Regions from separate parts of the Aminobacter sp. LjRoot7 genome, predicted to be linked through region 2. Evidence: riboswitches for the same ligand, from Rfam matches in the RefSeq annotation. Region 2 holds a riboswitch; each other region holds the start of a gene.
The links. Region 2 has a riboswitch for cobalamin ahead of ACSQ3E_RS03775 (ABC transporter ATP-binding protein). Riboswitches for the same ligand answer to the same signal wherever they lie in the genome.

Region 1 (7,847 bases), on a different contig from region 2:
TCTGACCGGCGTGGTGCTGGGCGTGCTATTTCGCAGCCTCGCCTCGTTGATCGCACGGCTTATCGACCCGAACGAATTCGCCGTCGTACAAGGGTCAAGCTTCGCCGATTTCAACACCGTGCGGCCGGACCTCGTCATCGTCGGCCTGGTGGTGACGACAATTGCCGCCGTCATCATCTGGCACCAACGCCACCTGCTCGACATCGTCGCGCTTGGCGCCGACAGCGCCACCGGCCTTGGCATTTCGTGGACCAAAGCGCTGGCCGGCCTGCTGCTGTTGGTCGCGGCCCTTGTGGCCGTGTCGACGGCGCTGGTCGGGCCGGTGACGTTCTTCGGGCTTCTGGTGGTGGCGCTGGCCGAGCGCATCGTCGACAGCCGCCGCCACCGCCTGCTGCTGCCGGCGGCGATGCTGACGGCCGTCATAGTGCTGCTTGGCGGCCAGATGGTGCTGCAGCACGTGCTGGGCGGTGCCGCGACGCTGGGCGTCGTCATCGAATTCGTGGGGGGCATCGTGTTCCTGGCCATGCTGATCACAACGAGCAAGCGATGATCGAGATCAAGAATGTTTCGCTGCGCCTCGGCGACACTCAAATCCTGGAGGATGTGTCGCTGACCATGCCCAAGGGCGGAGTGACGGCGCTGGTCGGCCCCAACGGCGCCGGCAAGTCGAGCCTGTTGTCGCTGATCGCCCGGCTGCAGCCGCTGCAGAGCGGTGCCATCTCGGTCGACGGCCTGCCGGTCGACACGACACCGAGCCACCGGCTGGCCAAGACGCTCGCCATCCTGCGCCAGGACCCGGCGGTGGCAAGCCGGCTCAAGGTGCGCGAACTCATCGGCTTCGGCCGCTTTCCGCACCAGCGCGGGCGCATCGACGCCAATGACCTGAAGCTGATCGAGGCGGCCTTGCAGCAGTTTGGCCTGATGGATCTGGCCGACCGCTTCCTCGACAATCTGTCGGGCGGCCAGCGCCAGCGCGCCATGGTCGCCATGGCCTTCTGCCAGGGCACCGACTACATGCTGCTCGACGAGCCGCTGAACAATCTCGACATGCTGTTTGCCCGCCAGCTGATGCGAGACCTGCGCGCGGCCGCCGACAAAGACAGGCGCACCGTCATCGTGGTGCTGCACGACATCAACCACGCCGCTGTCTATGCCGACCGCATCGTGGCGATGAAATCGGGGCGCATCGTCGCCGACGGATCGCCAGCCGAGGTGCTGCAGCCCGACGTGCTCGCCCGGGTGTTCGGCTATGACATGGCCGTCATCGAGGTCGGTGGCACGCCGCTGGTGCTGCACCACCGCTGATTTTTCCTAACTCCAGACGGAAACCGCTGCACGGTTTCCCCGGTATTGCCCTACGCCTCGACCTCGATCGCCGACAGCGGCTTCGAGCAGCAGGCGAGGATGAAGCCGTCGTCGATCTCGTGGTCGAGGATGCCGCCATTGTGGCTCATCTCGACCTCGCCGGAGAGCTTCCTGACCTTGCAGGTGCCGCACAGGCCGAATTCGCAGGCCGCCGGGATGCGCACGCCCGAGGCGCGTGCCGTCTGCAGCACTGTCTGGCCCGACAGGCAGTCGGCGTCGACATCCGACAGCGAGAAGCGGACTGGCAGAACGGCATCCGGCACCGTTTCAGTGCCCTCGCCCGGCATCGAGAACGGCGCAGGAACCTCCTCGACGACAGGCGCAGCAAAACTTTCCTGATGGTAGCGGGACATGTCGAAGCCCGATGCCTCCAGCATGCCGCGCACGGCGCGCATGAATGGATCGGGCCCGCAGCAGAACACCTCGCGCTCGCGGAAGTCCGGCGACAGCAGCGGCAGGCGCACCGCATCGATGCGGCCCATATGGCCGAACCAGCCTTCACGGCTCGACCGCTCCTCGATCATGAAGCCGAGCGAAAGGCCGGGCATGTGGGTGCCAAGGAGCTCAAGTTCCTTGCGAAAGATGATCTCTTCCGGACGGCGCGCGCAGTTGACGAAGGCAACGTCCGTCCACGGCGCGCAGTCGTTGAGCCAGCGCAGCATCGACATCATCGGGGTAATGCCGGAGCCGGCCGAGACGAACAGATATTTTGCCGCCGGGTGCTGGTGCAGCGAGAAGTCGCCTGACGGGCCATAGGCCTTGATGCGGACGCCCGGCTTCAAATGGTCGAACATCCAGCGTGTGCCGATGCTGCCGGCTTGCGCCTTGACCGTGACGGCGATGGAGAACGGCCGCGATGGGCTGGACGACAGTGTGTAGGTGCGCATGACGGGCGCCGGCTCGGCCGGAAGCTCGAGCGTCACGAACTGGCCGGGCTTGTAGCGGAACCAGGTCTGGTTGTCCGAGCGGAAGGTGAAGGTCTTGACGTCGGGCGCCTCGTCGGTGACGCCGATGACCTCCAGCACCTGGAGCCTGTCGTTCCAGGGCACCATTTCGTCGAGGTTGCGGTAAAGGCCGAGATCGGACATCGCGTTCACAGCTCCCTCCTGATCAGGCAACGTTGCGCAGGGCCGGCTTGCCGCCATCGGCCAGCCGCGGCTCGATGAAGCCGGCATACCACTCGATGAACTGCATCACGCCGCCCTCGTGTTCCTCCGAATAGGGTCCGGGCTCATAGGCCGGCGATTTGATGCCAAAGGCATTTTCCTCGACGATGCGCCGGTCCTGGTCGTTGGTCTCGGTCCAGACATGGGTCAGTTCGGCAAGGTCGTAGTCGACGCCTTCGACGGCATCCTTGTGAACCAGCCATTTGGTGGTGACGGCCGTTTCCGTGGCGCTGATCGGCAGCACGCGGAAGGTGACGGCATGGTCGCCGAGCACGTGGTTCCAGGTCGTGGGATAGTGATAGAGCAGCAGCGTGCCGATCTTGTCCGCCGAGACGCTGTCGGAAAGGTTGCGCTTGACGGCGCGCTTGCCAGACATGGTGTAGCTCACCGCGTCGCGCAGCAGCGGCGCGCGCGTTGCGCGGTACTGGCCGCCGGCATCGATACGGAACTTGCTCGGCAGCCCGGCAGCCTCGCACTTTGCCCAGTGCGCCAGCATCTCGGGATCGCTCTCAGCACCGTTGACGCCGGTAACGTTCGGCGCCTCGGGAAAGGTCTTGCAGAGCTCAGGGTGGTTGCCCGCGCAGTGGTAGCACTCGCGGTTGTTTTCCCAGACCAGCTTCCAGTTGCCCTTCTCGACGATGGTGCTTTCGAAGGCGACCTTCGCCTCGCGCAACCGGTGCGGCAACAGGTAGGGCTCGACCATCGCCCGCATCGGCGCGAAATCGGCCGGCTCGTCAGCGAGGCAGATGAAGATGTAACCGCCGACGGATTCACAGGCGACCGGCTTCAGGCCGAACTGGCTCTTGTCGAAACCCTCCGCCATCTGGCGCGCGAACAGCAACCGGCCGTCGAGCTCATAGGTCCACTGGTGATAAGGGCAGACGAGCTTGGCCGCCGTGCCCTTTTCCGTCGCGCAGACCCGGCTGCCGCGGTGGCGGCAGGAGTTGTGGAAGGCGCGAAGCTCGCCCCTCTGGTCGCGGACCAGCACAACAGGATAATCGCCGACCTGGACGGTGAAGAAGCTGCCCGGCTTGGCCAGTTCGCAGTCATGGCCGACAAACAGCCAGTCGCGATACCAGATGAGCTCCATGTCGAGCCGGAAGAAATCCGGGTCGATGTAAAAGGGCTGTTCCAGGCTGAATCCGTCGCGGCGGCCGCGCAGCAGGCTCAGCATCTCATTCTTCGTGTCCATGTCCTGTCCTCGCACCAAGGACTGAACTGGTGGTGATGTCGGGAAGAACGACTGCCCTACGGACGCAAGGTCCGCGCAGCAACGATCCGCCTCTTGACCGCCCACCGCGATCAGTCGAGTTGTTTCAGGTTCAAGGCTGGTTTCCGGGCTCCGGAGCTGTCCTTTCGGACTGTCTCGACACCTTCCCAGGCCGGCCGGCCCAGTGGTCTCCCGTCGAAACAATAACTCCGCCACCGTTGCGGGGGCAGCGCCGGTATCTCACCGGCTTCCCAATTCTCCGCTTCGTCTCACAACTCGAAGCAGCACCTTGAACATGACCGGATCAGACCACGGAACGGTGGCCGGGCACGAGCATGAAAACGACACGGGCTCAGCGCAAAGGCGACAGAGCCCGTGTGAAGTCAGTGTGTTGCTATTCGGCCGCTTCGGCGAACGAGGCCGGCACGTAGTTGAGGATCGGCCCGAGCCAGCGCTCGACCTCGGCGATGGTCATGTCCTTGCGCCGCGCATAATCCTCGACCTGGTCGCGCTCGACCTTGGCGACGCCGAAATAGTAGCTCTCGGGGTGGGCAAGATAGATGCCCGACACCGACGAGCCCGGCCACATCGCCATGCTCTCGGTGAGGCTGACGCCGGCATTCTTCTCGGCATCGAGCAGGCGGAACAAGGTCACCTTTTCGGTGTGGTCGGGCTGGGCGGGATAGCCCGGCGCCGGACGGATGCCGCGATAGGGCTCACCGATCAGGTCGTCGGGCGCGAGATTTTCATCCGGCGCGTAGCCCCAGAACTCCTTGCGCACCTTCTCGTGCATGCGTTCGGCGAAGGCCTCGGCGAAACGGTCGGCCAGAGCCTTGACCATGATCGAGGAGTAGTCGTCATTGGCGCGTTCGAAGCGCTCGGCGATCGCTACCTCCTCGATGCCGGCGGTGACGACGAAGCCGCCGAGATAGTCCGGCTTGCCGCTGTCGGCAGGGGCGATGAAATCGGCCAGCGCGACATTGGCCTTGCCGTCGCGCTTGGTCAGCTGCTGGCGCAAGGTGAAGAACGTGCCAAGCTCCTGCTTGCGCGCCTCGTCGGTGAACAGCCTGACGTCGTCGCCGACGGCATTGGCCGGCCAGAAGCCTATGACGGCCTTGGGTGCGAACCACTTCTCGTCGATGATCTTCTTCAGCATCGCCTGCGCATCCTCGAACAGCTGGCGCGCCGCGGCACCCTGCTTTTCGTCTTCGAGGATCTTGGGGTAGCGGCCCTTGAGCTCCCAGGTCTGGAAGAACGGCGTCCAGTCGATGTAGCGGGCGAGCTCGGCCAGGTCCCAGTTCTCGAATACCTTGGTGCCAAGGAAGGACGGCTTCGGCGGCGTGTAGGACCTCCAGTCGACCTTGTGCGCATTGGCGCGGGCCTTGGCCAGCGGCAGCCGTTGCTTGTCGGCCTCCGAGCGGGCATGGGCGTCGGCGACCTTCTTGTATTCGGCCTGCACCTGTTCGACGTAGCCGCCCTTGGTCTCGGCGGACAAAAGGTTCGACACGACGCCCACCGCACGGCTGGCGTCGGTGACGTAGACGGTCTGGCCGGCGCTGTAGCGCGGATGGATCTTCACCGCCGTGTGGACGCGGCTGGTGGTGGCTCCGCCGATCAGCAGCGGGATGTCGAAACCGTCGCGCTCCATTTCGGCGGCGACATGCGCCATTTCGTCGAGCGACGGCGTGATCAGGCCGGAGAGGCCGATGATGTCGACCTTCTCGTCCTTCGCGACCTGCAGGATCTTGGTTGCCGGCACCATGACGCCGAGGTCGATGATCTCGTAATTGTTGCAGGCGAGCACGACGCCGACGATGTTCTTGCCGATGTCGTGGACGTCGCCCTTCACCGTCGCCATCAGGATCTTGCCGGCGGTCTGGCGCTCGCCATTGTCGATGCCGTTGGCGGCGTTGGCTGCCTTCTCCGCCTCCATGTGCGGCAAAAGACCGGCGACCGCCTGCTTCATGACGCGGGCCGACTTGACGACCTGCGGCAAAAACATCTTGCCGGCGCCGAACAGGTCGCCGACGACATTCATGCCGGCCATCAGCGGGCCTTCGATGACATGCAGCGGACGCTCGGCCCTCAGCCGCGCCTCGTCGGTGTCGGCGTCGATGAACTCGGTGATGCCGTTGACCAGCGCGTGGCTGATGCGCTGCTCGACAGGCCAGTCGCGCCAGGCGAGGTCACGCTCCTTGGCCTCCTTGCCGGCCGTGCCCTTGTAGCGTTCGGCCAAATCCAGCAGCCGCTCGGTGGCGGTGCCGCCGGCCTTGGGCGCCCGGTTGAGCACGACATCCTCGCAGGCCTCGCGCAGCTCCGGGTCGATCGATTCATAGACCGCGAGCTGGCCGGCATTGACGATGCCCATGTCCATGCCCGCCTGGATGCAGTGATACAGGAACACGGCGTGCATGGCCTCGCGCACCGGCTCATTGCCGCGGAACGAGAACGACAGGTTCGACACGCCGCCCGAGATATGGACATGCGGCAGGGTCTCGGTGATCTCGCGCGTGGCCTCGATGAAGTCGACGCCGTAATTGTCGTGCTCCTCGATGCCGGTGGCGACAGCGAAGATATTGGGGTCGAAGATGATGTCTTCGGGCGCGAAGCCGGCCTGCTCGGTCAGAAGCTTGTAGGCGCGGGTGCAGATCTCGACCTTGCGCGCCTTGGTGTCGGCCTGGCCCTGCTCGTCGAAGGCCATGACGACGACGGCGGCACCATAGGCGCGGCAGAGCCTGGCGTGATGCAGGAAGGCCTCTTCGCCTTCCTTCATCGAGATCGAATTGACGATCGGCTTGCCCTGGACGCATTTCAGGCCCGCCTCGATCACCTCCCATTTGGAGCTGTCGATCATGACAGGCACACGCGCGATGTCAGGCTCGGCGGCGATCAGGTTGAGGTACTCGACCATAGCCTTCTTCGAGTCGATCAGGCCCTCGTCCATGTTGATGTCGATGATCTGGGCGCCATTGACGACCTGGTCGCGGGCGACGTCGAGAGCAGCGGCATAGTCGCCGGCGGTGACCAGCTTGCGGAACTTGGCCGAGCCGGTGACATTGGTGCGCTCGCCGACATTGACGAAGGGAATCTCGTCGGTGAGCGTGAACGGCTCGAGACCCGACAGGCGCATCTGCGGCCTGAGTTCCGGCACCTGGCGCGGCGGATACTTTGCCACCGCTTCGGCGATGGCGCGGATGTGCTCCGGCGTCGAGCCGCAGCAGCCGCCGACGATGTTGATGAAGCCCTCGCGCGCGAACTCCTCAACCTGGGCGGCCATGAATTCTGGGCTCTCGTCATACTGGCCGAAGGCGTTGGGCAGGCCGGCATTGGGATAGGCGCAGATGAAGGTCTCGGCGACATCGGACAGCTCGGCGAGATGCGGACGCATGGCGGCAGCACCCAGCGCGCAGTTGAGGCCTACCGTGAACGGGTCGGCATGGCGGATCGAGTTCCAGAAGGCCGACGGCGTCTGGCCGGACAGCGTGCGGCCGGACAGGTCGGTGATGGTGCCCGAAATCATCACCGGCAGGCGCACGCCCTTTTCGATGAAGATCTCGTCGCAGGCAAAGATCGCCGCCTTGGCGTTGAGCGTGTCGAAAATGGTCTCGATGAGGATGATGTCGGCGCCGCCGTCGATCAGGCCTCGCAGTTGTTCGCCATAGGCGATGCGCAAATCGTCGAAGCTGACGGCCCGGTAGCCGGGATTGTTGACGTCGGGCGAGATCGAGGCGGTGCGGTTGGTCGGCCCAAGCGCGCCCGCAACGAAACGGCGCTTGCCGTCCTCCTGCTGCGCCCGGATGACGGCGCGGCGGACCAGCCGCGCGCCGTCGCGGTTGAGCTCGTAGACCATGTCTTCCATGCCGTAGTCGGCCTGGGCGATGGAAGTCGACGAAAACGTGTTGGTCTCGATGATGTCGGCGCCGGCGATGGCGTATTTGTAGTGGATCTCCTCGATCGCCTTGGGCTGCGACAGGATCAAAAGGTCGTTGTTGCCCTGCTGATGGCAGGCGCAACCGGTGAACTTGTCGCCGCGGAAATGGTCTTCGTTGAAGCCGAGCCCCTGGATCTGGGTGCCCATCGCGCCGTCGAGGATCAGGATGCGCTCG
Region 2 (7,847 bases):
CGCCGACGGCAAGCTCGACCTCGCCATCATCACCCGGGGACCGGAGCAAGCGGTCGAGGTGCTGCAGCGCGAACGGCTCGTTTGGGTCGCCTCGCCCAACCACGTCGCCTGGGAGATCGATCCGCTGCCCGTCGCGCTGTTCGAACCGGGCTGCGTCGCGCGCAAGAGCGTGCTGCAGGTGCTGGGTGCCGCCGACCGGTCGTTTCGTTGCACCTATTCCAGCGCCAGCCTGCTCGGGCTGGTCGCCGTGGTCCAGGCGGGTCTTGCGGTCGCCGGCCTTGCCCAGCGCAGCGTGCCGTCCGGCCTGCGTGTCATTGGCGAAGCCGAGGGCCTGCCGCCTTTGCCGGAAATGGAAATCGGCATCCTGCGCAATCCGCAGACAGCCAATTCGGCGGTCGACAGGCTCTACGAGTTCCTCCGGCGCGACCTCACCCAGCAGTCCTGATCGCCACCGCTTGCGCCTAACGTATGCCTGCCATGCGCCCTGTGCATTGCTGCAATGCATCAACGTCGCTTGTGCCGTGACAGACATGAGGAAAATGTAGATCTAAATCGTTTCAGCTCCCCCGAGTCCGCTCATGCCCTTGCCGATCCTCGCTCTGGCCGTTGCATCCTTTTGCATCGGCACCACCGAATTCGTGATCATGGGCCTGTTGCCTGAGGTCGCTGCCGACCTCGGCGTGTCGATCCCGGCCGCAGGTCTTCTGGTCACCGGCTACGCGCTCGGCGTCGTCATCGGCGCTCCGATCATCGCGGTGGGCACGGCGAAACTGCCGCGCAAGCCGGTGCTGATCGGGCTCGCCATGATGTTCGTGCTCGGCAACCTGCTCTGCGCCATCGCCCCCACCTACTGGACGCTGATGATCGCCCGCGTCATCACCGCCTTCGGCCACGGCGCCTTTTTCGGCATCGGCTCGGTGGTGGCGGCAAGCCTGGTGCCGGCCAACAAGCGCGCCAGCGCCATTGCCCTGATGTTTGCCGGTCTGACGCTTGCCAATATCCTCGGTGTACCAGGTGGCACGGCTCTCGGCGAAGCCTATGGCTGGCGCGCGACCTTCTTTGCCGTCGTCGTCATCGGCCTGCTTTCGGTCGTAGCCATCGCCTTCCTCGTGCCGGCGGGCGTCGCCCCTCCAGGCAAGGGCGGCGTCGCGGGCGAGGTCAAGGTGCTGGGCAAGCTGCAGGTGTGGCTTGCCATGATCATCTCGGCGCTGGCCTCCGGCAGCCTGTTTGCCGTCTTCACCTACATCAAGCCGATCCTGACCGACGTCAGCGGCCTCTCGGTCGAATCGGTCACCTGGGTGCTGCTGCTATTCGGCGGCGGCATGACCATCGGCAACATTATTGGCGGCAAGCTGGCCGACTGGAAGCTGATGCCCACAGCCATCGGCGCGCTGGTGGTGATGGCGGCGATCCACGTCGCCTTCGCCGAGCTCAGCTACTCCGCGCCCGCCGCGATCCTGCTCGTCTTCATGTGGGGCGTCATCACCTTCGTCATCGTGCCGCCGATGCAGATGCGGGTCGTCGAGACCGCCTCGGAGGCGCCGAACCTCGCCGCAACGCTCAACCAGGGCGCCTTCAACGCCGGCAACGCTGCCGGCGCCTGGGCCGGTGGTGCCGCGATCTCGATGGGCGTGAGTTATGCCGACCTGCCCTTCGTCGGTGCGGCCATCGCACTGTCCGCCTTCGGCGTCGCGCTGTTTTCCTTCGCGCTCGACCGGCGTGACGCAATTCAGCAGGCGGCATGACGCTTTAGCGATTGTCAGCAACCCGTCGCTACTGTAGCCACGACAGCGATGGTTCCTGCTGCCTGACTCGGGCACGGGATTAAATGGGAACACGGTGAGACGTCGCTTTGACGCGAAACCGTGGCTGCCCCCGCAACTGTGAGCGGATAGCAAATCGGAAACACGCCACTGGCCATTAGGCCGGGAAGGCTCCGAGGCGCGATCACCCGCAAGCCAGGAGACCTGCCATCATCCGATTAACTCAACCGGCCGGGGTGTGCCGCGGAGATGATGATGGTTGCGACTGCCTTTTTCGGTACCGGCGCGCTCACCGGATCGTTCTGCCACCTCCGCCCGATCGCGGAGACAGGGCATGCTCGATCGCGTCTACGCCGCTAGCCGCCTCGTAGGCACCACCCCGGCACTGCTCGAACTCGAAGGCGTCAGCTGGGGCCCGCGCGTCTCGCAGCGCATTCTCGAGCCGGTGAGCCTTGCGGTTGCCCCAGGCGAATTGCTCGCCATCGTCGGCCCCAACGGTGCCGGCAAGTCGAGCCTGTTGCGCTGCCTCTACCGCTACCACAAGCCGACGACGGGCACCGTCCGCCTCGACGGCACCGACATCTGGAAGATGAAGCCGCGCGACTGCGCCCGCCGCATCGCCACAGTGCTGCAGGAAAGCGCCTCCGACTTCGGCCTGACCGTCGCCGAGATCATCGAGCTGGGCCTGACCCCGCATGTCACGAGCTTCGGCACCAGCGACGACGACTACGACCAGGTCGAGGCGGCCCTTGCCCTGCTCGGCCTCACCGCACTCGCCGCGCGCGACTTCGGCTCGCTGTCAGGCGGCGAGAAGCAGCGGGTAATGATTGCGCGGGCGCTGGTTCAGAAGCCGGACCTTCTGATCCTCGACGAGCCGACGAACCACCTCGACATCCGCCACCAGCTCGAGGTGCTGGAGCTGCTTGGCAATCTCGGCTGCACCGTCATCGTCTCGCTGCACGACCTGGCGCTCGCCTCGGCCCATGCCGACCGCGTGCTGGTGATGGACGCCGGCCGCGCCATCGCCTGCGGTGCGCCCGCCGACATCCTGACGCCCGATCGCATCCGCGACAGCTTTTCCGTCGGTGCCACCCTCGACGACCATCCCATCACCGGCCGCCCGCGCTTTTCCTTTCACCTCGAACGCTGACAGAAACCAAGGAGCCTCCATGCGCCTGCCCATCATCGCCGCCGCCCTGCTCGCCACCTGCGCCTCATCAATGACCAGCGGCTTCCCCGTCACCATCAAGAGCTGCAACCGCGACGTGACCTTCGAGGCAGCGCCCAAGCGCGCCGTCTCGCACGACGTCAACCTGACCGAGATGATGCTGGCGCTCGGCCTCGCCGACCACATGGCCGGCTATTCCGGCGTCTCCGGCTGGAAGACGCTGAGCGAGGAGCTGCGCAAGGGCGTCGGCGAACTGCCCGAACTCGCCCCGCAATACGTCACCAAGGAAGTGCTGCTCGGCGCCGACACCGACCTGTTCTTCGCCGGCTGGAACTATGGCATGAAGGTCGGCGGCGACGTCACCCCCGAGACGCTCGCGCCCTTCAAGATCGCGGTCTACGAGCTGACCGAGAGCTGCATCCACATCATGAAGAAGGACAAGTCGTCGCTTCAGGACATGTACGCCGACCTGCTCAATCTCGGCGCGATTTTTGGCGTGCGCGAAAAGGCCGAGGCGCTGGTGTCAGGTTACGAGAAGGAGCTAGCCGACTTCCAGGCGTCGCTGCCCAAGCTCGACAAGCCGGTCAGCGTGTTCCTCTACGATTCAGGCGAGCAAAAGCCCTTCACCGCCGGCCGCTACGCTATGCCGACCGCGATCATCGAGGCTGCAGGCGGCAAGAACATCGTCGACGACGTCGAGTCGAGCTGGGTCGAGATCGGCTGGGAGCCCGTCATCGAGCGCAATCCCGACATGGTGGTGATCGTCAATTACGGCGAGGTGACTGCAGAGCAGAAGATCGAGTTCATGCGCACCAACCCGGCCTTCAAGGACATAGAGGCGGTGAAGAACAACCGCTTCTTCGTGCTCGAATATAATGAGGCGACGCCGGGACCGCGCAACATCGCGGCCATCAAGCGGCTGGCCGCCGCGATGCGGGCCGACTGATCCGTGTCGCACCGCCACCTCGTCGCCGGGCCAAGGCACGTCCTCATCCACGCCTTGCCGGCCCTGATCCCGGGGCTGGCCGTGGTGCTCGTCGTCAGCATGATCATCGCCGTCGGCGTCGGCCCGGTCGCGATCCCGCTCGAGACCGTATGGGGCGTGATCGCCAACAAGCTGATACCGGGAAGCGTCGAGGCGGCCTGGTCGAGCGGCCGCGAGAACATCGTCTGGGACGTGCGCGCGCCGCGCGTCATCCTGGGCGCCGTGGTCGGCGCCTCGCTGGCGCTGGTGGGCGGCGCCTTGCAGTCGGTGACGCGCAACCCGCTCGCCGATCCGCACCTGCTCGGCATCTCGTCGGGCGCGGCCTTTGGCGCAATCATGGCGCTGATCCATTCCGGCATGGTGCTCGGCACCATCACTGTGCCGGTCTTCGCCTTTGCCGGCGCGCTGGCGGCGACGGCGCTGGTGCTCGCAATCGCCAACCTTGCGCGGGCGCAATCGGCCGGCCAACTGATCCTCGCCGGCGTCGCAGTGAGCTTCATCATCTCGGCCGCCGGAAACCTTTTGATCTTCATCGGCGATCCCAAGGCAGCGCATGTGGCTATTTTCTGGATGCTCGGCGGCCTCGGCCTCGCGCAGTGGAGCCACCTGCCCTATCCACTGGCAGCCCTTTTGCTCTGCGGCGTCTGGCTGATGACGCAGACGCGCAACCTCAACGCCATGACGCTGGGCGACGAAAGTGCAACCGCGCTCGGCATTCCGGCACAGCGCTTCCGGCTCAAGGTCTTCGTCGTCTGCGCGCTTCTGACTGGCTGCGCCGTTGCTTACTCGGGTGTCATCGCCTTTGTCGGACTGATGATCCCGCACATCGTGCGCTTCTTCGTCGGCGGCGACTATCGCCGGGTGCTGCCTTTGTCGGCGCTTGTCGGCGCCATCTTCCTGATCGCCGCCGACATGGCGGCGCGGACGGTGGTGCCACCGCAGGACATGCCGCTCGGCATCGTCACCGGACTGATCGGCGGCATCGCTTTCGTCGTCCTGATGCGGCGGCGGACAACAAATTGAGGGTCAGTTGGTAATGCAATGCAAGACGACGCAAATCCGGTTGCACGGCCCGGAATTCGCCGCTATTCATTCCGCCATGAACACGACTTCGCTCCAGAATATTTGGTGGCGGGCCAGCTGACAGCGGCCTCTTGAAGCGCGTGCGCGTGAAAATTGTGATGGCCGCAACGGGATTTCCGGGCGGCCATTTGCTTTTTTCGAACCAGGCTCCGGACGCTCCCACTGCAAGAGATGGAGACGGGAATGACGTTGGAATTGCTTGAAAACGGCGCCGAGCGCTACGTGACGTCAGGCGGGGTGTCGATCACCCGGCAGCGCCACGAAACCGCCTATCACGGCGCGATCGAGACCTATCTCGACGGGCTCAACAGCCGGCGCGGCGCGGTGTTTTCCTCCAACTACGAATATCCCGGCCGCTACACGCGATGGGACACCGCCATCATCGACCCGCCGGTCGTGATCTCGGCGCGCGGACGCTCGATGAAGATCGAAGCGCTGAACGGCCGCGGCGAGGTGCTGTTGCCGGTCATCCGCGCAGTGCTCGCGCCACTCGAAGAGCTGACGATCACAGAGACGACCAAGCGCCTGATCGCACTCGAAATCGCAAGACCCGGCCGCGTCTTCACCGAGGAGGAGCGTTCGCGCGTGCCTTCGGTGTTCACCGTGCTGCGAGCCGTCACCGCCTTGTTCAAGTCGGACGAAGACAGCAATCTCGGCCTCTACGGCGCCTTCGGCTACGACCTCGCCTTCCAGTTCGACCCGGTCGAGCACAAGCTCGAGCGCAAGCAGAGCCAGCGCGACCTGGTGCTGTTCCTGCCCGACGAGATCCTGGTCGTCGACCACTATTCGGCCAAGGCCTGGCACGACCGCTACGACTATTCCGGCGCAGGCTTTTCGACCGATGGCATCGCCCGCGACAGCGTCGAGGAGCCGTTCAGGCCTTCCGACCGCATTCCGCCGCGCGCCGACCACGAACCAGGCGAATATGCCCAATTGGTGCGCCGGGCGATGGACAGCTTCAAGCGCGGCGACCTGTTCGAGGTCGTGCCCGGCCAGATGTTCTACGAGCGCTGCGAGACGGCACCTTCGGAGATTTCGCGCCGGCTGAAGGCGATCAACCCCTCGCCCTATTCGTTCTTCATCAATCTCGGCGAAGGCGAGTACCTGATCGGCGCGTCGCCGGAGATGTTCGTGCGCGTCAACGGCCGCCGCGTCGAGACCTGCCCTATCTCCGGCACCATCAAGCGCGGCGACGACGCCATCTCGGACAGTGAGCAGATCCTGAAGCTGCTCAACTCGAAGAAGGACGAGTCCGAGCTCACCATGTGCTCCGACGTCGACCGCAACGACAAATCCCGCGTCTGCGAACCGGGCACTGTGCGCGTCATCGGCCGCCGCCAGATCGAGATGTATTCGCGGCTGATCCACACCGTCGACCACATCGAGGGCCGCCTGCGCGAGGGCATGGACGCCTTTGACGCCTTCCTCAGCCACGCCTGGGCGGTGACGGTCACCGGTGCGCCCAAGCTCTGGGCAATGCGTTTCATCGAGCAGAACGAGAAGAGCCCTCGCGCCTGGTATGGCGGGGCGATCGGCATGGTCCATTTCAACGGTGACCTGAACACCGGCATGACGTTGCGCACCATCCGCATCCAGGACGGCATCGGCGAGGTGCGCGCGGGCGCCACCCTGCTCTACGATTCCGTTCCCGAGGAAGAAGAAGCCGAAACCGAACTGAAGGCCTCAGCCATGCTTTCCGCCATCCGCGACGCCAAGACCGGCAACGCTCCCGGCACCGAGCGCGCCACCGCGCGCGTCGGCGAGGGGGTCAAGATCCTGCTCGTTGACCACGAGGACTCCTTCGTCCACACGCTGGCCAACTACTTCCGCCAGACCGGCGCCGACGTCTCCACCGTGCGTTCGCCGGTGCCGGAAGAGATCTTCGACCGGATCAAGCCCGATCTCGTGGTGCTGTCGCCCGGCCCCGGCACGCCGAAGGATTTCGACACGGCGGCGACGATCAAGAAATCCAGGGACCGCGACCTGCCGATCTTCGGCGTTTGCCTCGGCCTGCAGGCGCTGGCCGAGGCCTATGGCGGCGAATTGCGCCAGCTGGCGGTGCCGATGCACGGCAAGCCGTCGCGCATCCGCATCTCCAAGCCAGGCATCGTCTTTTCCGGCCTGCCAAAGGAAGTGACAGTCGGCCGCTACCACTCGATCTTCGCCGATCCGGTGCGCTTGCCGAGCGATTTCGTCGTCACGGCGGAGACCGAGGACGGTGTGATCATGGCGTTTGAGCACAAGAAAGAACCAATAGCGGCGGTGCAATTCCATCCCGAATCGATCATGACGCTCGGCCACGACGCCGGCATGCGCATGATCGAGAACGTGGTTGCCCACATGCCGCGCAAGGCCAAGGACAAGGCGGCCTAGCCAACATCGACAACCCTCCCTCTCGCGGCCGCCTGGCCGCGGGCGGCACCAGTCATCAAAGCGAGATCATGGTCCAGACCGAAACGCAGGGATCGTCAGCTAGCGGCAGCCAGCCGACATCGGCCAAGAAGCGCGTCGCGAGACTGGCCTTCTGGTCGATCATCATCGGCGCCGCCGTGATGGGACTGAAATTCGTCGCCTGGTGGCTGACGGGTTCGGTGGCACTTTATTCCGACGCGCTGGAATCGATCGTCAACGTCGTCGCCGCCATGGCCGCCTTCTGGGCGATCAAGGTCAGCCACAAGCCGGCCGACCTCGACCACCAGCACGGCCACCACAAGGCCGAGTATTTCTCGGCGGTGCTCGAAGGCGTGCTGATCATCGTCGCGGCACTGCTGATCCTGTTCGAGGTCTGGCGCAGCTGGGGCGTGCCGATGAATGCCGACGAGCCATGGCTCGGCCTCGGCATCAACGG
Region 3 (7,847 bases), 610 kb from region 2:
GCCCCTTCTCGACGATGGTCTTGCCGGCGACCTCGGCATCCTGAACCGCCTTGCGCTTGGCCATCTTGGCCTTGTGGCGTTCGGCTTCCTGCTCGTCGATCGTCTTCATCATTTCACCTTCATCGGCAGGCCGGCGACAAGAAACAGCACCTCGTCGGCCACGGCCGCGACCTTCTGATTGAGCCTGCCCGCATCGTCGCGAAAACGGCGGGCCAGCGCATTGTCGGGCACGATGCCGAGCCCGACCTCGTTGGAGACCACGAACCAAGGCCCACGCGGCCGCGACAGCGCCCCGACGAGCGCCGCACATTCGGCCTCGACGTCATGATCGGCCAGCATATGATTGGTAAGCCAAAGCGTCAGGCAGTCGACCAAAACAGGCCCGCCATCAGGCAGGCTGGCAAGTGCGCCCACCAGATCCAGCGGCGCGTCGAGCGTCCGCCAGCCCTCGCCTCGGCGGCCGCGATGGATCGAAATGCGCTCGCGCATCTCGTCGTCATAAGCCTGCGCCGTGGCGATGTACGTCCACGGCGCAGGAGATTGGGTGATGAGCCGCTCGGCTTGCGCGCTCTTGCCGGAGCGCGCACCGCCGAGCAGGAAGGTCAGCTTCTCAGGCAAGGCGGCCGTTCAGCGACGGTGCCGGCTCGCTCATGAAGCGATTGCGCACGTAGCCCGCCACCGCGCCCAGCACGACCCAGAACACCAGGTTGGTGATGGTGACGGCGACGACGAAGCTGTGGTGCAGGTCTGCCGGGATCGGCGATTCATGGCTTTCCGGCTGCGGCGCACCAACGATATGCGGCGCAACGATCAGCGCGACGCCGAGGATCGCCAGCGGCAGCGACTGCTTGAAGGCGATCAGCGCGAGGCCAGCCGCGGTTGCGACGACAGTCAGCGTCCACCAGATCTGGCGTGCGCCAAGATCGGCGGCCGGCATCGCCGGCAGTTCCGGCGGCAGGCCAAGACCGGGAGCCAGGGTGAACACGGCAAAGCCGGCGAAACCCCAGAACACACCCTGGCGCCAGTTGGCGATGCCACCGGCAAACTCGGAAACGGCGACCAGGATCAGGCCGAAAGCAATGCCGCTGACGATGTTGGCGAGAGCCGAATAGGCAAAACGCTCGGCGCCGTCGGCCGGAGCCCAGGCTTCGGCTTCTTCTTCGGCGGGAGCCGCAGCCTGTGCCGCCGGTGCAGCGGCTTCGGTTCCGGCCGCAGGGGCGGTCGCCTCAGTGCCGGCAACTGGTGCCGCGGCATGCTCATGGCCGCCGCCGGCGTTCTCATAGGTCTCCGCCTTGAGGATCAGCGGGACGGTTGCATAGGTCTGGAGTGCGGCAAGGACCACGCCGGCCAATAGCCCGCTGATCGCCGCGATGAACACGACGTTTCTGAAGATGGACATTGTTGGATCGCCTTGGTTAGTGGCAGGGGAAAGCCATCGAGTGGCGATAGTCGTGGGCAGCATTGTGCACCACGTCCATATGCGAGAACCCGAGGAAGCCAACAACGAAAAGGCCGAGCAGCGCGGCAAGCGCCAGCTGCATGCTACGCGACTGCGAAGAGACGTCGGTGCCGAGAGCAGAAACAGTGTTCATCATAAGTCCTTTCGCCCTCCACCCGAGGGCACAGAGATAAGTGCCTGTCGCCGGCAGGTCTCCTGGCTTGCGGATCGGCACCCTTCCCCGCCTTCCCGAAGCAAGCTTCAGTGGCATTTGGGGAGAGCTAACCGCATACAGTTGCGGGGGCAGCCACGGCTTCGGACCTTCAAATGGCCCTTACCGCATTCCCTCTTGATTCCGTAACGGAACCGACGACGCCGCAACTATAGAAACAAATGGCTTGGGCGGCAAACCAAATTCCGACGCCGCCGCGCTCGAAAGCGGCGTTCCGGCGATCATCCGCGAGCCACGATTCGCTCGGCCACCAGATGCTGAAGCCGCCACAGATGCCGGTCGTGGATCGCCCGCTGCTCGAGATTGCTGACCACATTATAGAGGTAGTCCGCAGCCGAACCCCAATGGCCGCATGTCGTCGCCAGCCGCTCCGCCACCGCGTCCTCACCCAGCGCGCCGGCATAGGCGTGGCCTTTGCGGTTGATGACGAAGGCGAGCGCGGTCAACGGGCCTTCGTCAGTGGTAAGGTTCAGCCAGCGCGGCTTGTAGGTCGACGGCTTCAGCGTCATCTCGCGGCGAAACAGCTTGTCCAGCTGCTCGCGGCGGTCGCCGTCCGTCAGCCTGAGCGCCACGCCCTTGCACTGGCCGCCGCGATCCATGCCCATCATCAGTCCGGGCTCAGCCTTTGTGGCGCGCCAGCGGGTCATGTTGATGCAGAACGAACGGTGCCAGCCGCGCGCCAGCGCCACCCTTTCGTCGGTATGTTCCACCTCGGGCTTCCAGATCAGCGAGCCATAGGCAAACAGCCAAAGGGGTCCATTGCCGGGATGCGCGGCAAGCGTCTCGTCGATCATCACCTCATAGTCGGCGTCGTCGAGATGCATCGCATCGGGGTCAGGGCCTGTGTCGGCAACCTCGCGATGGCAACGCGCCACCAGCTCTTCGGTCAGCGCCATCTTTCGTCCGCTCATGCCCGCCCCATCAATTGCTTAACCCTGTGCACGACAGACAGTTCTGCTCTCTTCCGCCCCGCTTCAACCATGATAGTGCTGCATGGGCGCTGCAACACCCGAAAACGCAGAAGCGAACAACATGACGATGCAACCGAACCCCGACCAGATCAAAGCACCTTCTCGGCGCGTATCGGTCATCGACATCGCCCGCGGCGTAGCCCTGATCGCCATGGCGATCTACCACTTCGCCTGGGACCTCGAATTCTTCGGTTATGCCGACCCTGGCATGACCGCCTATGGCAACTGGAAGCTGTTCGCCCGCTGCATCGCCTCGAGCTTCCTGTTCCTCGTCGGTGTCAGCCTGGTGCTGGCACATGCCAAGGGCATCCGCTGGCCCGGCTATTTCAGGCGGCTCGCCATGGTGGCGGCGGCGGCACTGGTGATCACCGTCGCCACCTGGTTCGCCACGCCCGACACCTTCATCTTCTTCGGCATCCTGCATCATATCGCGCTCGCAAGCGTGCTTGGCCTCGCCTTCCTGCGCGTTCCGCCGGTGTTGACGCTGGTCGCCGCCGCCCTTGTCGTCATCGCCCCCCAGTACCTGCGCTCCGAAGCGTTCAATCACCCTGCTTTGGTCTGGATCGGCCTTTCCACCGCCAACCCGCGCTCCAACGATTTCGTCCCGCTGTTCCCCTTCTTCGGCGCGGTGCTGGCTGGCATCGGTGTCGCCGGGCTGGCGCTCAGGGCAGGACTGATCGGAAAAATGTCGCGGCTGCAGCCCGGCGCCTGGTCGCGGCCCCTCTCCTTCTTCGGTCGCCACAGCCTTGCCTTCTACCTCATCCACCAGCCGGTGATGATCTCGCTGGTCTGGCTCTTCGCCCAGGTCTTTCCGGCCCCGGTCGAAACCCGCGAGGTCACTTTCCTGAAATCCTGCCAGGTTTCCTGCGAGCAGAGCCGCGACACCGATTTCTGCTCGCGCTACTGTGTCTGCATGCTCGACGAGTTGCAGAAGGATGATTCGTTCGATCGGCTCTATGCCTCCGACCAGAGCCCCGAGCTCAGGGCGCACGTCGCGCAGACAGCAGCGATGTGCACGGCCAACACCGACAGCCAGATGATACCAGGAGGAGTGCAGTGACCAACCCCAACGCCGCCCCCAGCCGGGTGCCATGGCCGCCGATCCTCTATCTCGCAGCGATCGTGGTGGCGGCGGTGCTCGGGCTGCTCTACCCCTTGCCGTGGATCACCGAACCGCTGTCGGACCTGCTTTTTGCCGCCGGCTGGCTGGCAGTCGCCAGCGTTGTTGCGATCTATTATTCAGCCATGCAGACACTGAAGCGGGCCAAGACCACCATCCGCCCCGACAGGCCGTCCGAGCATCTGGTCACGTCGGGCGCCTTCTCCTTCACCCGCAACCCGATCTATTTCGCCAACACGCTGCTGATGATCGCCATCGGGCTGATCACCGCCAATGTCTGGTTCCTGGCGCTGGCGCTCATTGCCGCCTTTGCCACGCAAAAGCTCGCCATCATGCCAGAGGAAAAGCACCTGCAGGCCCGTTTCGGCAAGAAATACATCGACTACGCGAAGAAGGTCCGGCGCTGGATCTAACCGGTGACGGTGGTCGCTTCGCTTCGGCGGAAACTGCTCGTCCCGTAGACAGCAATGATCGCCAGCGCAAACACCAGCCATAAGATCAAGCCGATCCATTGATGCTGGGCCGCATCGCCGCCTTCAAACACGCGGCCGAGAAATCGGACGCTGTTCTGATGCGATGCATGCATCAGGATCGCCGGCAGCACGCTTCCGGCCGAGTTCTGGTACAGCCATGTGAACACCACCGCCGCTGCCATGACGTTGAGCGCGCTGGAAATGCTGTAGTCATTCAGCAGCACCAGCGGCAGGTGCCAGGCCGTCCAGATCACCCCGAGCACCAGGCTGGCGTTCAGCGCTCCCCGTTCGCCGAGAAGCAAGGGCAGCGCAAAGCCCCGCCATCCCGGCTCCTCGCCGAGCGGACCGCTGAAAACCAGAAGCAGCGCGACCATGACGGCGATTTCGGTAATCGCTGGAACGTTCGACCAGTTCGGCGGCATCGAGCCGAACATCCGGTTGAGCAAGATCGCCAGCAGTTGCATCGCCACCGGCATGCCGATTGCCACCAGGTACCACACCGGCGGCACGCGCCACTGCACTACCGACGCAAGCAGGGCACGGACCTTCAGCCAGCCGCCTAGGACAGCCGAGATGACGATGGCAGCGACAAACGGGCCGAAGGTGAACCAGGCGATAGCTTCGCCGCCGGCCTGATAGAACGGAATGAAGGCTATCCAGGTGATCGCGAATGCCAGCACCGTGAAGCTCACGACCGGCCAGTCGCGAACCATCCTGACGAGCATCGACATTGGAGCCACTCCCGAGGGGTAGCCGACCATACCACACTGCCGTTGGCGAGTCCGGGCGACCGCCCGTAGCACTTGCCCCGATCGAGCGTCAGGTGTTGACGCCGAGCTCGACCAGCCGCTCGACGCAGGATTCCTCGGCCTGGTCGAGTTCGGCCAGCGTCTCTTCGAGGTCGCGGCGCTTCTGGCGCAGGTCCTCGCGCTTCTCCTCGATGCGCTTGATCATCAGCTTGAGTTGACCGACTTCGCCGGGCGGCTCGCGATACATCTGGATGATCTCGCGGATCTCGTTGATCGAGAAGCCGAGCCGCTTGCCGCGCATGATCTGGCGAATGAGATGCCGGTCGGACGGCCGGAACAGCCGGGTGCGGCCACGGCGGACGGGCTGGACCAGCCCCTCGTCCTCGTAGAAGCGCAGCGTGCGCGTCGAAATGTCGAATTCTCGGGTCAGTTCGGTAATCGAGTAATATTCCCGCATCGTCTCTCCACCCGGCGGACGCCATCGCCCCGCCTCAAATTCATGCCGGGCACTAGCCGAGGCGACCATGCCGCGCGACTGGATCCGCGCAGCCAAGGGACCGTCACCGATCCCTTGCGGAGTCTGGCACGCGATTTACGTAAAAGTCAATCGAGCACAACTATCCCGGAGCGCCGCCGAGATGCAGCCACCAGGTGGCGAGACTGAGGAATGCCAGGAAGCCGATGACGTCGGTGATCATCGTCGTGAAGATCGATGACGAGATCGCCGGATCGGCGCCGAACTTGTCGAGCAGCAGCGGGATCAGGATGCCGCCGAGTGCCGCCGCCAGCATATTGAGGATCATCGCCGCTGCAATGACGAAGCCGAGGTCGGGATTGTGGAACCACAGGCCGGCAACGAGGCCGAGGATGGTCGCGATGATCGCGCCGTTGAGCAGGCCTACCATCACCTCGCGGCGAATAACGCGGCCGGCATTGTAGATGTCGAGGTCGCGGGTCGCGAGTGCGCGCACCGTCACCGTCATCGTCTGCGTGCCGGCATTGCCGCCGAGCGAGGCGACGATCGGCATCAGTGCCGCCAGTGCCACCATTTCCTCGATCGTCGCGCCGAACTGGCTGATGACAGATGCCGAGATGAAGGCGGTGCCGAGATTGACCAGCAGCCAAGGCACGCGCGAACGCGACGTCGCCGCCACCGTATCGGACAGCTCTTCGTCGCCGACACCGCCCATGCGCAGCAGATCTTCCTCGGCCTCCTGCTGGATGACGTCGACGACATCGTCGATGGTCAGCACGCCGACCAGACGCTCGTTCTCGTCGACGACGGCAGCGGAAAGCAGATCGTATTGCTCGAATTCGCGCGCCGCCTCTTCCTGGTCCATCGTCGCCGGAATGGCATGGCGCGTCTCGTGCATCACCTCTTCGATCTTGACCGCGCGCTTGGTGCGCAGGATCTGGTCGAGGTCGACGGCGCCGAGCAGCTTGAAGGTCGGGTCGATGACGAAGACCTGGCTGAAGCGGTCCGGCAGGTCCTTGTCGTCGCGCAGATAGTCGATCGTCTGGCCGATGCTCCAGAACGGTGGCACGGCGACGAACTCGGTCTGCATGCGCCGGCCGGCCGATTCCTCGGGATAGTCGAGCGAACGGCGCAGACGGATGCGTTCGGTGAACGGCAGCTGCGCCAGGATCTCGTCCTGGTCCTCGGTGTCGAGATCCTCGAGAATGTAGACCGCGTCGTCGGAATCGAGTTCCTGGACGGCCTGGGCGATCTGCTCGTTGGGCAGGTTGTCGACGATGTCGAGGCGGATCGCCTCGTCGACCTCGGTCAGCGCCGAGAAGTCGAAGTCCGAGCCCATCAGCTCGACAAGCGCCAGCCGCTGTTCCGGCAGCAGCGCCTCCAGCAGGTCACCAAGTTCGGACTGGTGCAGGACGGAGACGTCGCGCTTCAGCGTCAGCGTATCGCGGTCGGCGATCGCGGCCCCGATATGGGCCAGGAACGGCGCGAGAATCACCCCGTCATCGCCATAGATTTCGGCGCGGACAGCGTCAGCGGCGTCGGCGCCGTGGCTATGGTCGTGTCGGGCTTCCATCGGCGCTTCCCGCTTGCGGATTTCGGGATTCGAGGTGGGTTATCCCTAGCCCGCAAAGGGCCGGAATATCAAATGAAATACGGCCCGAACGCAGCACTTCCAACAGGCGGCGCGCGCCTGTCTCAATCAGGCCACATGATCGGCGGCGCAGTGGCCGTGATCGGCCAGAACCTCGATGATGCGGCAGTCGCAGATACGGCCGTGGCCGCACTCGTCGATCATGCGGGCAAGCTCGCCGCGCAGCCGCTTGAGCTTCTCGATGCGACGGTCGACCTCGAGCAGATGCGACTGGGCGATGCTGTCGGCCTGGTGGCAGGAGGCCTGCGGCTCCTGCGACATGGCAAGCAGTTCGCGGATGTGATCGACCTCGAAGCCGAGTTCACGGGCGTGACGGATGAAGTTCAGCCGGTCGATCTCGGTCTTGCCATAGCGACGTTGATTGCCCTCGGTGCGCGGCGGCGCGGCGATCAGCCCTATCTGTTCGTAGAAGCGGATCGTCGGCACTTTCACACCGGTTCGCCGCGCCAATTCGCCTATCGGCAGATTCATCGAAAAATCCTCTTGATCCTCTAGTGGCTAGAGATTCTAGCATCGTTTCATATAGGATTGAAAGGACCTGAAATGAACGACGCCAGCCACGGCAAGACACGCTTCCGCGTCGGCGGCATGGATTGCGCCTCTTGCGCAACCAAGATCGAAAACGCGGTCAGCCGCCTGCCCGGCATCACCGAGGTCGGCATTTCGGTGTCGGCCGGCACCATGATCGTCACCCATCAGGGCCCCGCGCCTTCCGCCGCCATCTCGAAGCAGGTGAAG
Region 4 (7,847 bases), 220 kb from region 2:
GACCATCGGCGCGCTGGTCGCGCTCGCCTTGCTGGGCAGCATCTTCGACGGTCCCGGCAGTGTCGCAATCGAGTCCCGTGTTCCCGAAATCGCGCGTCTGGCGCGCATGCCACTGCTGCGCGCCAATGCCATCGACGACCTTGTCGACAATGGCGCGGCCATCGCGGGGCCGGCGATCGCCGCCTTGCTGGTGGCCATCGTCGAGACCTCGTCGCTGTTGTGGATCATCGCCGCGCTCAACGTCGTGACCGCATTGATGACCGTGATCAGCCTGCCCCAGTTCCGCTTGCGGCAGATTTCGTCGACCGCGACCACAGAACTGGCAGCCGCGATGCGCATCATCTTCGGATCGGTCCGCTTGCGGACGGCCCTGTTGCTGGCCAGCCTTGGCACCGGCACCTTCGTAGCACTCGAAAACGTCGCCCTGCCTGCCATCTTGCGCGCCGAAGGGCAGTCGGCCTCGACATTGGGGCTTTATCTGACCGCCGCCGCGGCCGGCGCCATAGCGGTCAACCTTGCGATGGCCATGATCGGCGGTCGACCGGCTTTGCGCAGCATCTTCGTGGCTGCCTTCGTCGGTCTGGCCGCCGGCGTCATCATGCTCGTGGTCGACCGCTCGGTACCGATGCTGATTGCATCGGGTGCGATCCTCGGCATCGCCGCCGGCCCGCTTTCGCCTGTTTTCACCACGCTGCTGCAGACCAGCGCGCCCAAGAACCTGCGCGCCCATGTCATCGGCGCATCGATCGGAATGATCCTCGTCACGGCGCCCGTTGCCGCCCTCGTCGTCGGTGCCGCGCTCGACCTGTTCGGCCCGACAGCGGTTCTATCGGCATGCGCGGCCATGCTTGCCGCCTGCGCAGTCATCGGCGCGCTCGCCCTCGGTCCGGACGAGGCTGAATAAAGGGCGTCAGGAAGCTGGTAGCAGGGTGTTGGTCAGGCGGCACCGACCCTGAGCAGGTCGTGGAAGTGGATGATACCGACAGGCTTGTCGCCTTCGACCACGGGGATGGCGCTGATGTTGTGCTCGTTGAGCATCGCCGTCGCCGTGCCCGCCAGCATCTGTGGCGGCACAGTCTTGGGCTGCCGGGTCATGATGTCCTCGACATTGGTCTCGGCGAGATTGCGGTCGAGATTACGAGCTAGGTCGCCATCGGTGACGATGCCGGCCAGCCTGCCCTGCTCGTCGACGACAACGACGCAGCCGAAACGCTTCTTGGACAGCGTCTTCACCGCTTCCGGCATCTTGGTGCCGATCGCGACGATCGGCATTTCATCGCCCTTGTGCATCAGGTCGCCGACCGGCATCAGGCTCGCGCCGAGCTGGCCGCCGGGATGGAAAGTGCGGAAGTGATCGGCGGTGAAGCCGCGCGCTTCGAGCAGCGCCACAGCAAGTGCATCACCTACAACGAGTTGGAGCAGCGTCGAGGTCGTCGGCGCGAGCCCATGCGGACAGGCTTCCGGCGCACGCGGCAATGACAGGACAACGTCGGCCTGGCGCGCCAAGGCGGAGGAATCGCCGGCGGTGAGCGCGATCAGCGGGATGGAAAAGCGCCTGGAATAGGCAACAATGCCCTTGAGCTCGGCTGTTTCACCCGACCAGGACAACGCGACGATCGCATCTTCCTTGGTGATCATGCCGAGGTCGCCGTGAATGGCTTCCGAAGGGTGGACGAAATAGGCCGGCGTGCCGGTCGAGGCGAAGGTCGCCGCCAGCTTGGAGCCGATATGGCCGCTCTTGCCGACGCCGGTGATGATCGCCCGGCCGCTGAGCTGGCCCAGGATCGAGACAGCCTTGGCGAAAGGTTCGGCGAGCGGGCCTTCGAGCGCTGCGACAAGCGCGGCGATGCCAGCCTGCTCGATGGTGACGGTGCGGAGCGCGGAGGCGATCGACGCCTGCCCGTCCGGCTCTTTTTTCAGCGATCCAGCGTGCATGGCGCATGCGTTAGCGCGTCGGCGTGCGGCTGTCCATGATTATCCGCCCAAAACGGGGCCTCCCAGGGCCTGCGGGAAACCCTCCGTTAACCATGGCGATTTACCAGTTGGTAGGTGCGACGCCCTTGCGTCGGCGAAGCAGTGGGAAAGATGGCGCAGATCAGGCCGGAGCAACTGATACGGAATACTGCCCTCCGCGCCTTGCTGGCGACAGCAAGCGTGGCGACGCTGCTGTGCGCTGCCCCGCTGCATGCCCAGGAAACCGGACTGCGCGGACCGGTCAGCGAAGAAGACGTCAACAACACGCTGCGGCTTTACAAAAGGCGCCCTGCGGCCGAGCAGGCTCAGGATCAGGCGCCGGCCTACCAACCGGTCAGCCCAGGCGCGATTCCCACCCAGGCCGACGCCGACCCCACCGATCTGTTCAGCGAGCCGCCCAACGCCGACGGCACGTCGGCCGGCTCCTCGTCATCCGCCCGCCCGCCCACGACCGCGCGCCTGCGCGCCCGTGAAGCCCGCGAGCGGCAGGCCGGCACCACCGCGCCCGCGGCCGCGGCCGCGGAGACGCCAGCCACGCCGGTAACCGACGAAGAGCTGACCACCGGCACCGTGCGCCAGGGTACCGTCGATTCCGAAACCGAGATCGAGAACGGCCCCGAAGCCGAGCGCCAGCGCGCTATCGAAGGCCGCAGGCCACAGCTGGACGCGAACCCATTCGAGCCTACCGGCATCCGCTTCGGCACCTTCTTGCTCAAGCCGAGCCTCGAACAGGGCGTCACCGCTACGTCGAACGCCGATTCCAGCTTCGGCGGAAAGTCGGCGATCCTGTCCGAAACAACGCTCAGGCTGAATGCCGCGTCCGACTGGGAAAACCATTCGGCCACCATCGACGCCTATGGCAACTACCGCAAATCCATCTCCGGCCAGGAGGTCAAGGATCTCAGCGGCGGCATCGACGGGCGATTGCAGCTCGACCTCGCGGACGACATGCGCGCGCTGGCGCGGCTTGGCTACAGCATGCGCCCGGAATCGACGTCATCGCCCGTGGTCATCTCCGGCACTGCTGAGCGGCCAACTTTGCACACGCTCAACGGCGCGTTGGGTGTCGAAAAGGATGTCGGCAAGTTCCGCTTCGGTGTCACCGGCGAAGTCGTCGACGAAAGCTACAGCGATGCCGAACTGACTGACGGCACCACGCTGTCGCAGAAGGACCGCGACTCGACGCTCTATACCGGCAAGGTCCGCGTCGGCTACGAGGTCTCGCCTGCGTTCACGCCCTTTGGCGAGGTCGAGTTCGGGCGCCGCGTCTATGACCTGCGCTTTGATACCGCCACTTTCGAGCGCTCGTCCAGGCGCACCGGTGCCCGCGCCGGCGTCGAGATCGACATGGGTGAGAAGTTCGGCGGCGAAATTTCGGCCGGCTGGATCTCGGAGGATTTCGACGATGACCGGCTAAAGACGGTTTCCGCCGCGACCATTGCCGCCGACCTCAAATGGTCGCCGATGCGCGGCACGATCGTCGGCCTGACCGGCGAAACCCTGGTCGAGGGATCGACCACCGCTGGCGACAGCGGCTCGGTGCTCTACAACGGCCGCCTCAGCGTCGAGCGTCAGATCCGCTCCAACCTGACCGCATTCCTGGCCGGCGGCGTCGGCTACCGCGACTACGCCAGCTCCAACGACCACGAGCTCAGGCTGAGCGCTGAAGCAGGCATGACCTGGTGGCTCAACCGCTATGCTGGCCTTACCGGCAGGCTGCGCCACGAGACCTTCGACAGCACCTTGTCCGGCCGCGACGCCAAGACCAACAGCGTCTTTGTCGGGCTGAGAATCCAGCGCTAGCCTGCTGCAGGCAAGCCGCTAATGCCGGTTGCGGCGGCCTTGAGGGCCGCCTCCCCCTGCCCCGCATACACCTCGCTCATGATTAGCTCGGCAAGCGGCAGGCGGCGGCCCCAGCCATGCCGCTCTAGATCAGGCTTCTCTGCGAACTCGCTGACATGGCCGACACAGAGATAGGCAACCGGCACGACGTGATCGGGAATACCGAGCAATCGTTTCAGCGCCTCGCGATCGAGGATACTGACCCAGCCGACGCCCACACCTTCGGCACGCGCGGCGAGCCAGAAATTCTGCACCGCGCAGACAGTGCTGAAGAGATCCATCTCCGGATTGTGCCATCGTCCCAGCGGGGAGTTTTCCGAACGGCTGCGGTCGCAGGTGACTACCAGGTTGAGCGGGCTCTCGCAGATGCCTTCGAGCTTGAGCTTGCGGTACAGTTCGCGCCGCTCCTCAGCGATATGCGGCAGTTCCTGCTGCCGCGCCGCGAAGAACAGGTCACGCACCCGCTCACGCCGTTCGCAGTCGCGGATGACGATGAAATTCCACGGCTGCATGAAGCCGACCGATGGCGCGTGATGGGCCGCGAGCAGGAGCCGTGCCAGCACGTCGTCGTCGACCGGATCGGGCAGGAAATGGCTGCGCACGTCGCGGCGCGTGAAGATGGCGCGGTAGACGGCATCCTGGGCGGCAATGTCGAAAGAGCCTGAAATGGCATTCAACTGGTCAGCAAGCATCGCATGTCCCCTGGCGAGCATATCGGTTTCCCCCCGCCTGACCATGCGGAGGTCGATGTCTGCCGGGCCGGTCTTCTGGCTCGAGTTCAACCCGTCTTCGGCACCTTCCCGTTCAAGATGAACAGTGGCTTTTGCCGATACGGTCCCTCTTACAGCGTTGGGCACGCCACGGATTTGCACCGTGTTCCCGATTCTCCCGCATCGCTGCGGGCACCTGGCAGGGTAGTTCTAGCGGCAGCAGCAGCCGAAAGCCATCGCACCATGCGTCCAATCCTGACGCACGGGCGACATGCGGTTACTTGCCCGGCTTGATCTCGCCGAGCAGGCCTTCGATGATTCCGGCCATGCTCTTGCTGAGATCGGACCGCGACAGGGCGAAGGCGACGTTGGCCTCGACAAAGCCTTCCGGCGAACCACAGTCGAAGGTGCGGCCGCGATAGTGGTAGCCGTAGAAGGACTGCATCTTCTCGAGCTTGAGCATCGCGTCGGTGAGCTGAATCTCGTCGCCGGCGCCACGCTCCTGGCTTGCCAGGATGTTGAAGATCTCAGGCTGCAGGATGTAGCGGCCGTTGATGAACAGGTTGGACGGTGCTGTTCCCTGCTTGGGCTTCTCCACCATGCCTTCGATCTCGAAGCCGGTGTGCACGGACTTGCCCTTGCCGACGATGCCGTATTTGTGCGCCTCGGCCGGATCGCATTCCTGGACGGCGATGATGTTGTTGCCGGTCTCGGCATAGAGCTCGACCATTTCGCGCATGCAGCTCTTTTCCGACTGCATGATCATGTCGGGCAGAAGCAGCGCAAAGGGCTCGTCACCGACCAGCTCGCGCGCGCACCAGACAGCGTGGCCAAGGCCGAGTGGCACCTGCTGGCGGGTGAACGAGGTCTGGCCCGGAGCCGGCTGCAGCCGCTGCAGGCGCTCCAGCTGCTCGGTCTTGCCGCGCTGAGCGAGCGTGTCATAGAGCTCGAACTGGACGTCGAAATGGTCTTCGATGACCGCCTTGTTGCGGCCGGTGACGAAAATGAAATGTTCGATGCCCGCTTCGCGCGCCTCGTCGACCACATACTGGATGACCGGGCGATCGACCACGGTCAGCATTTCCTTGGGGATAGACTTGGTGGCAGGCAGAAAACGCGTGCCGAGGCCCGCGACCGGAAAAACTGCCTTGCGAACTCTTTTCATTGGATGGTCGTCCGATGGAGGGATGTATCGGACGCCAACTTTGCCACGTCCGAATTGATGAATACTGAATGCGTTCACATATTCGGCGACAGCGGGCAAGACCATTGATCACGCGATCTTGATTGTCCGAACAGCTAGGTGGACAATCCTTCAAGCCGCTTTTCGTTCCCCAAGGGGTCTATGGTAAACTGATTGATAACCGGCATCGGCGATGAATCGTGTTTCTGATCTCTCCAAGGAGGAAAGAATGCCCCTTCGCAAGACCGCCAAAGGCCTCCTGAGCGCCGCTGCCCTTTCGTTGGCATTGATGCTGCCGGCCGGCCCGGCGGCCGCCGAAGCCGGTTTCCAGCGCTGGGTGGCGAGCTTCCGCTCCGTCGCCGCAGACAACGGGATTTCCGGTTCGACCTATGACCGCGCCTTTCGTGGCGTGACCTCGGCCGACCCTGAAGTGCTTGAAAAGGCCCGCTTCCAGCCCGAATTCACCGCGCCCGTCTGGGATTACTTCGATAACCGCGTCCACGACCAGTCGATTGCTGTCGGCCGCGAGATGGCGCGCAAGTGGAAGCCCTGGCTCGACCGCATCGAGGCCAAGTTCGGCGTCGACCGCTACATCCTGCTCGCCATCTGGTCGATGGAATCGAACTACGGCGAGATTCTCAAGAACGACAAGGTGATGCGCAATGTCGTGCGCTCGCTGGCGACGCTTGCCTATGGCGACCAGCGCCGGGCGAAATTTGCCCGCACCCAGCTGATCGCAGCGCTCAAGATCCTGCAGCGCGGCGACATCGATGAAAGCCATCTCGTCGGCTCCTGGGCCGGCGCCATGGGCCACACCCAGTTCATCCCGACCAGCTACCAGGCCTATGCCGTCGACGCCGACGGCAATGGCAAGCGCGACATCTGGAACTCCGTGCCCGACGCGCTCGCCACCGCCGCCAACCTTTTGAAGAAGAACGGCTGGCAGGCCGGCAAGACCTGGGGCTACGAGGTCGTGTTGCCCGCGGGCCAGAAGTTCCCCACGGGTTCGCTGACGCTCGACAAATGGGCATCGCTCGGCATCGAACGCGCCAATGGCAAGGCCTTCAAGCGTGGCTCCGATGTGGCTACCCTCAAGGTGCCGGATGGCCGCGGCGGACCGGCCTTCCTGATGACCAAGAACTTCTCGGTCATCAAGCGCTACAACAACGCCGACAAGTATGCGCTCGCCGTTGGCCTTCTTGCCGACGAGATCGCCGGCTACGGTGGCCTGGTGCAGGACTGGAAGCGGCCGTTCACCAAGCTCAGCTTCGAGGAAAAGCAGGAGTTGCAGAAGCGGCTGTCGGCGCATGGCTATTATGACGGCAAGAGCGACGGCAAGATCGGCGAAGGTTCGCGCTCGGCAATCAAGGCATTCCAGGCACAGCTGGGCTTGACGCCGGACGGTCATCCGAGCATGGAAGTGCTGAAGTTCCTGCGGCGTAACTAGCAACCGGAGGCTGTATTGGCATTGACGCGTCGTCCGCGGTTTTCGCTGTTGCGCCTGACGACGCCACTGGTCGTGGTGGCGGTCGCCTTGACCGCCATTTCGTCGACAATGCCAACACCTGCCGTGGCGCAGGAAGGCATCCTCCGCAAATGGTCGCTGCGCGACCTGTTCATGCCGCGCCGCGAGCCGCGCGTCGATCCGTTCATCATGGACGAGCCGCAGCCGCGCAAGAAGATCCGCAAGACACCGCGCAAGCCCAAGGCTACAGCCGGTAACGTCGGCCGGGCGGCAGATCCCGCCGTGCCGGTGGTCGAGAAGCTGCCGGACGCACGCGTCGTGCTGGTCATCGGCGACTTCCTCGGCGGCGGTATTGCCGAGGGGCTGGGCACCGTCTTTGCCGAGAACGCCAAGATCCGGGTCGTCGACAAGACCAACGGTTCGTCGGGCCTCGTCCGCGAGGACTACTACAACTGGCCCGAGAAGGCCAAGGCGCTGATCGAGCAGGAAAAACCGGCCGCCGTCATCATCATGATGGGCTCCAACGACCGCCAGCAGATGCGGGTCGCCGACACCCGCGAGCCGCCGATGAGCACAGCCTGGACCAAGGAATACACCGGCCGTGCCGAGAAGCTGGCCAAGGCCATCGCCGAGACCAAGGTGCCGTTCCTGTGGGTCGGAATGCCTGCCTTCA

Region 1: another riboswitch for cobalamin. It lies ahead of ACSQ3E_RS16075 (aromatic ring-hydroxylating oxygenase subunit alpha); the one in region 2 lies ahead of ACSQ3E_RS03775 (ABC transporter ATP-binding protein).
Region 3: another riboswitch for cobalamin. It lies ahead of ACSQ3E_RS00805 (CbtB domain-containing protein); the one in region 2 lies ahead of ACSQ3E_RS03775 (ABC transporter ATP-binding protein).
Region 4: another riboswitch for cobalamin. It lies ahead of bluB (5,6-dimethylbenzimidazole synthase); the one in region 2 lies ahead of ACSQ3E_RS03775 (ABC transporter ATP-binding protein).

Annotation. Positions count from the first base shown of each region.
Region 1 covers NZ_CAXUPX020000005.1:120,746-128,592, forward strand. Annotated here, with positions in the region: gene ACSQ3E_RS16060 (iron chelate uptake ABC transporter family permease subunit) at 1-550, shown strand, start outside; gene ACSQ3E_RS16065 (iron ABC transporter ATP-binding protein) at 547-1,305, shown strand; gene ACSQ3E_RS16070 (2Fe-2S iron-sulfur cluster-binding protein) at 1,356-2,453, opposite strand; gene ACSQ3E_RS16075 (aromatic ring-hydroxylating oxygenase subunit alpha) at 2,476-3,723, opposite strand; cobalamin riboswitch at 3,841-4,048, opposite strand; gene metH (methionine synthase) at 4,136-7,847, opposite strand, start outside.
Region 2 covers NZ_CAXUPX020000001.1:771,460-779,306, forward strand. Annotated here, with positions in the region: gene ACSQ3E_RS03765 (LysR substrate-binding domain-containing protein) at 1-445, shown strand, start outside; gene ACSQ3E_RS03770 (MFS transporter) at 579-1,745, shown strand; cobalamin riboswitch at 1,778-1,989, shown strand; gene ACSQ3E_RS03775 (ABC transporter ATP-binding protein) at 2,098-2,913, shown strand; gene ACSQ3E_RS03780 (ABC transporter substrate-binding protein) at 2,933-3,877, shown strand; gene ACSQ3E_RS03785 (FecCD family ABC transporter permease) at 3,977-4,939, shown strand; gene ACSQ3E_RS03790 (anthranilate synthase) at 5,183-7,372, shown strand; gene ACSQ3E_RS03795 (cation diffusion facilitator family transporter) at 7,441-7,847, shown strand, end outside.
Region 3 covers NZ_CAXUPX020000001.1:161,156-169,002, forward strand. Annotated here, with positions in the region: gene cobO (cob(I)yrinic acid a,c-diamide adenosyltransferase) at 1-109, opposite strand, end outside; gene cobU (bifunctional adenosylcobinamide kinase/adenosylcobinamide-phosphate guanylyltransferase) at 109-618, opposite strand; gene ACSQ3E_RS00800 (CbtA family protein) at 611-1,399, opposite strand; gene ACSQ3E_RS00805 (CbtB domain-containing protein) at 1,416-1,592, opposite strand; cobalamin riboswitch at 1,628-1,824, opposite strand; gene ACSQ3E_RS00810 (gamma-glutamylcyclotransferase) at 1,892-2,581, opposite strand; gene ACSQ3E_RS00815 (DUF1624 domain-containing protein) at 2,703-3,701, shown strand; gene ACSQ3E_RS00820 (methyltransferase family protein) at 3,698-4,174, shown strand; gene ACSQ3E_RS00825 (CPBP family intramembrane glutamic endopeptidase) at 4,171-4,965, opposite strand; gene ACSQ3E_RS00830 (MerR family transcriptional regulator) at 5,054-5,440, opposite strand; gene mgtE (magnesium transporter) at 5,601-7,031, opposite strand; gene ACSQ3E_RS00840 (MerR family transcriptional regulator) at 7,158-7,580, opposite strand; gene ACSQ3E_RS00845 (heavy metal translocating P-type ATPase) at 7,653-7,847, shown strand, end outside.
Region 4 covers NZ_CAXUPX020000001.1:988,902-996,748, forward strand. Annotated here, with positions in the region: gene ACSQ3E_RS04835 (MFS transporter) at 1-904, shown strand, start outside; gene ACSQ3E_RS04840 (KpsF/GutQ family sugar-phosphate isomerase) at 937-1,935, opposite strand; gene ACSQ3E_RS04845 (outer membrane beta-barrel protein) at 2,155-3,777, shown strand; gene bluB (5,6-dimethylbenzimidazole synthase) at 3,774-4,508, opposite strand; cobalamin riboswitch at 4,557-4,741, opposite strand; gene galU (UTP--glucose-1-phosphate uridylyltransferase GalU) at 4,804-5,691, opposite strand; gene ACSQ3E_RS04860 (lytic murein transglycosylase) at 5,939-7,156, shown strand; gene ACSQ3E_RS04865 (SGNH/GDSL hydrolase family protein) at 7,172-7,847, shown strand, end outside.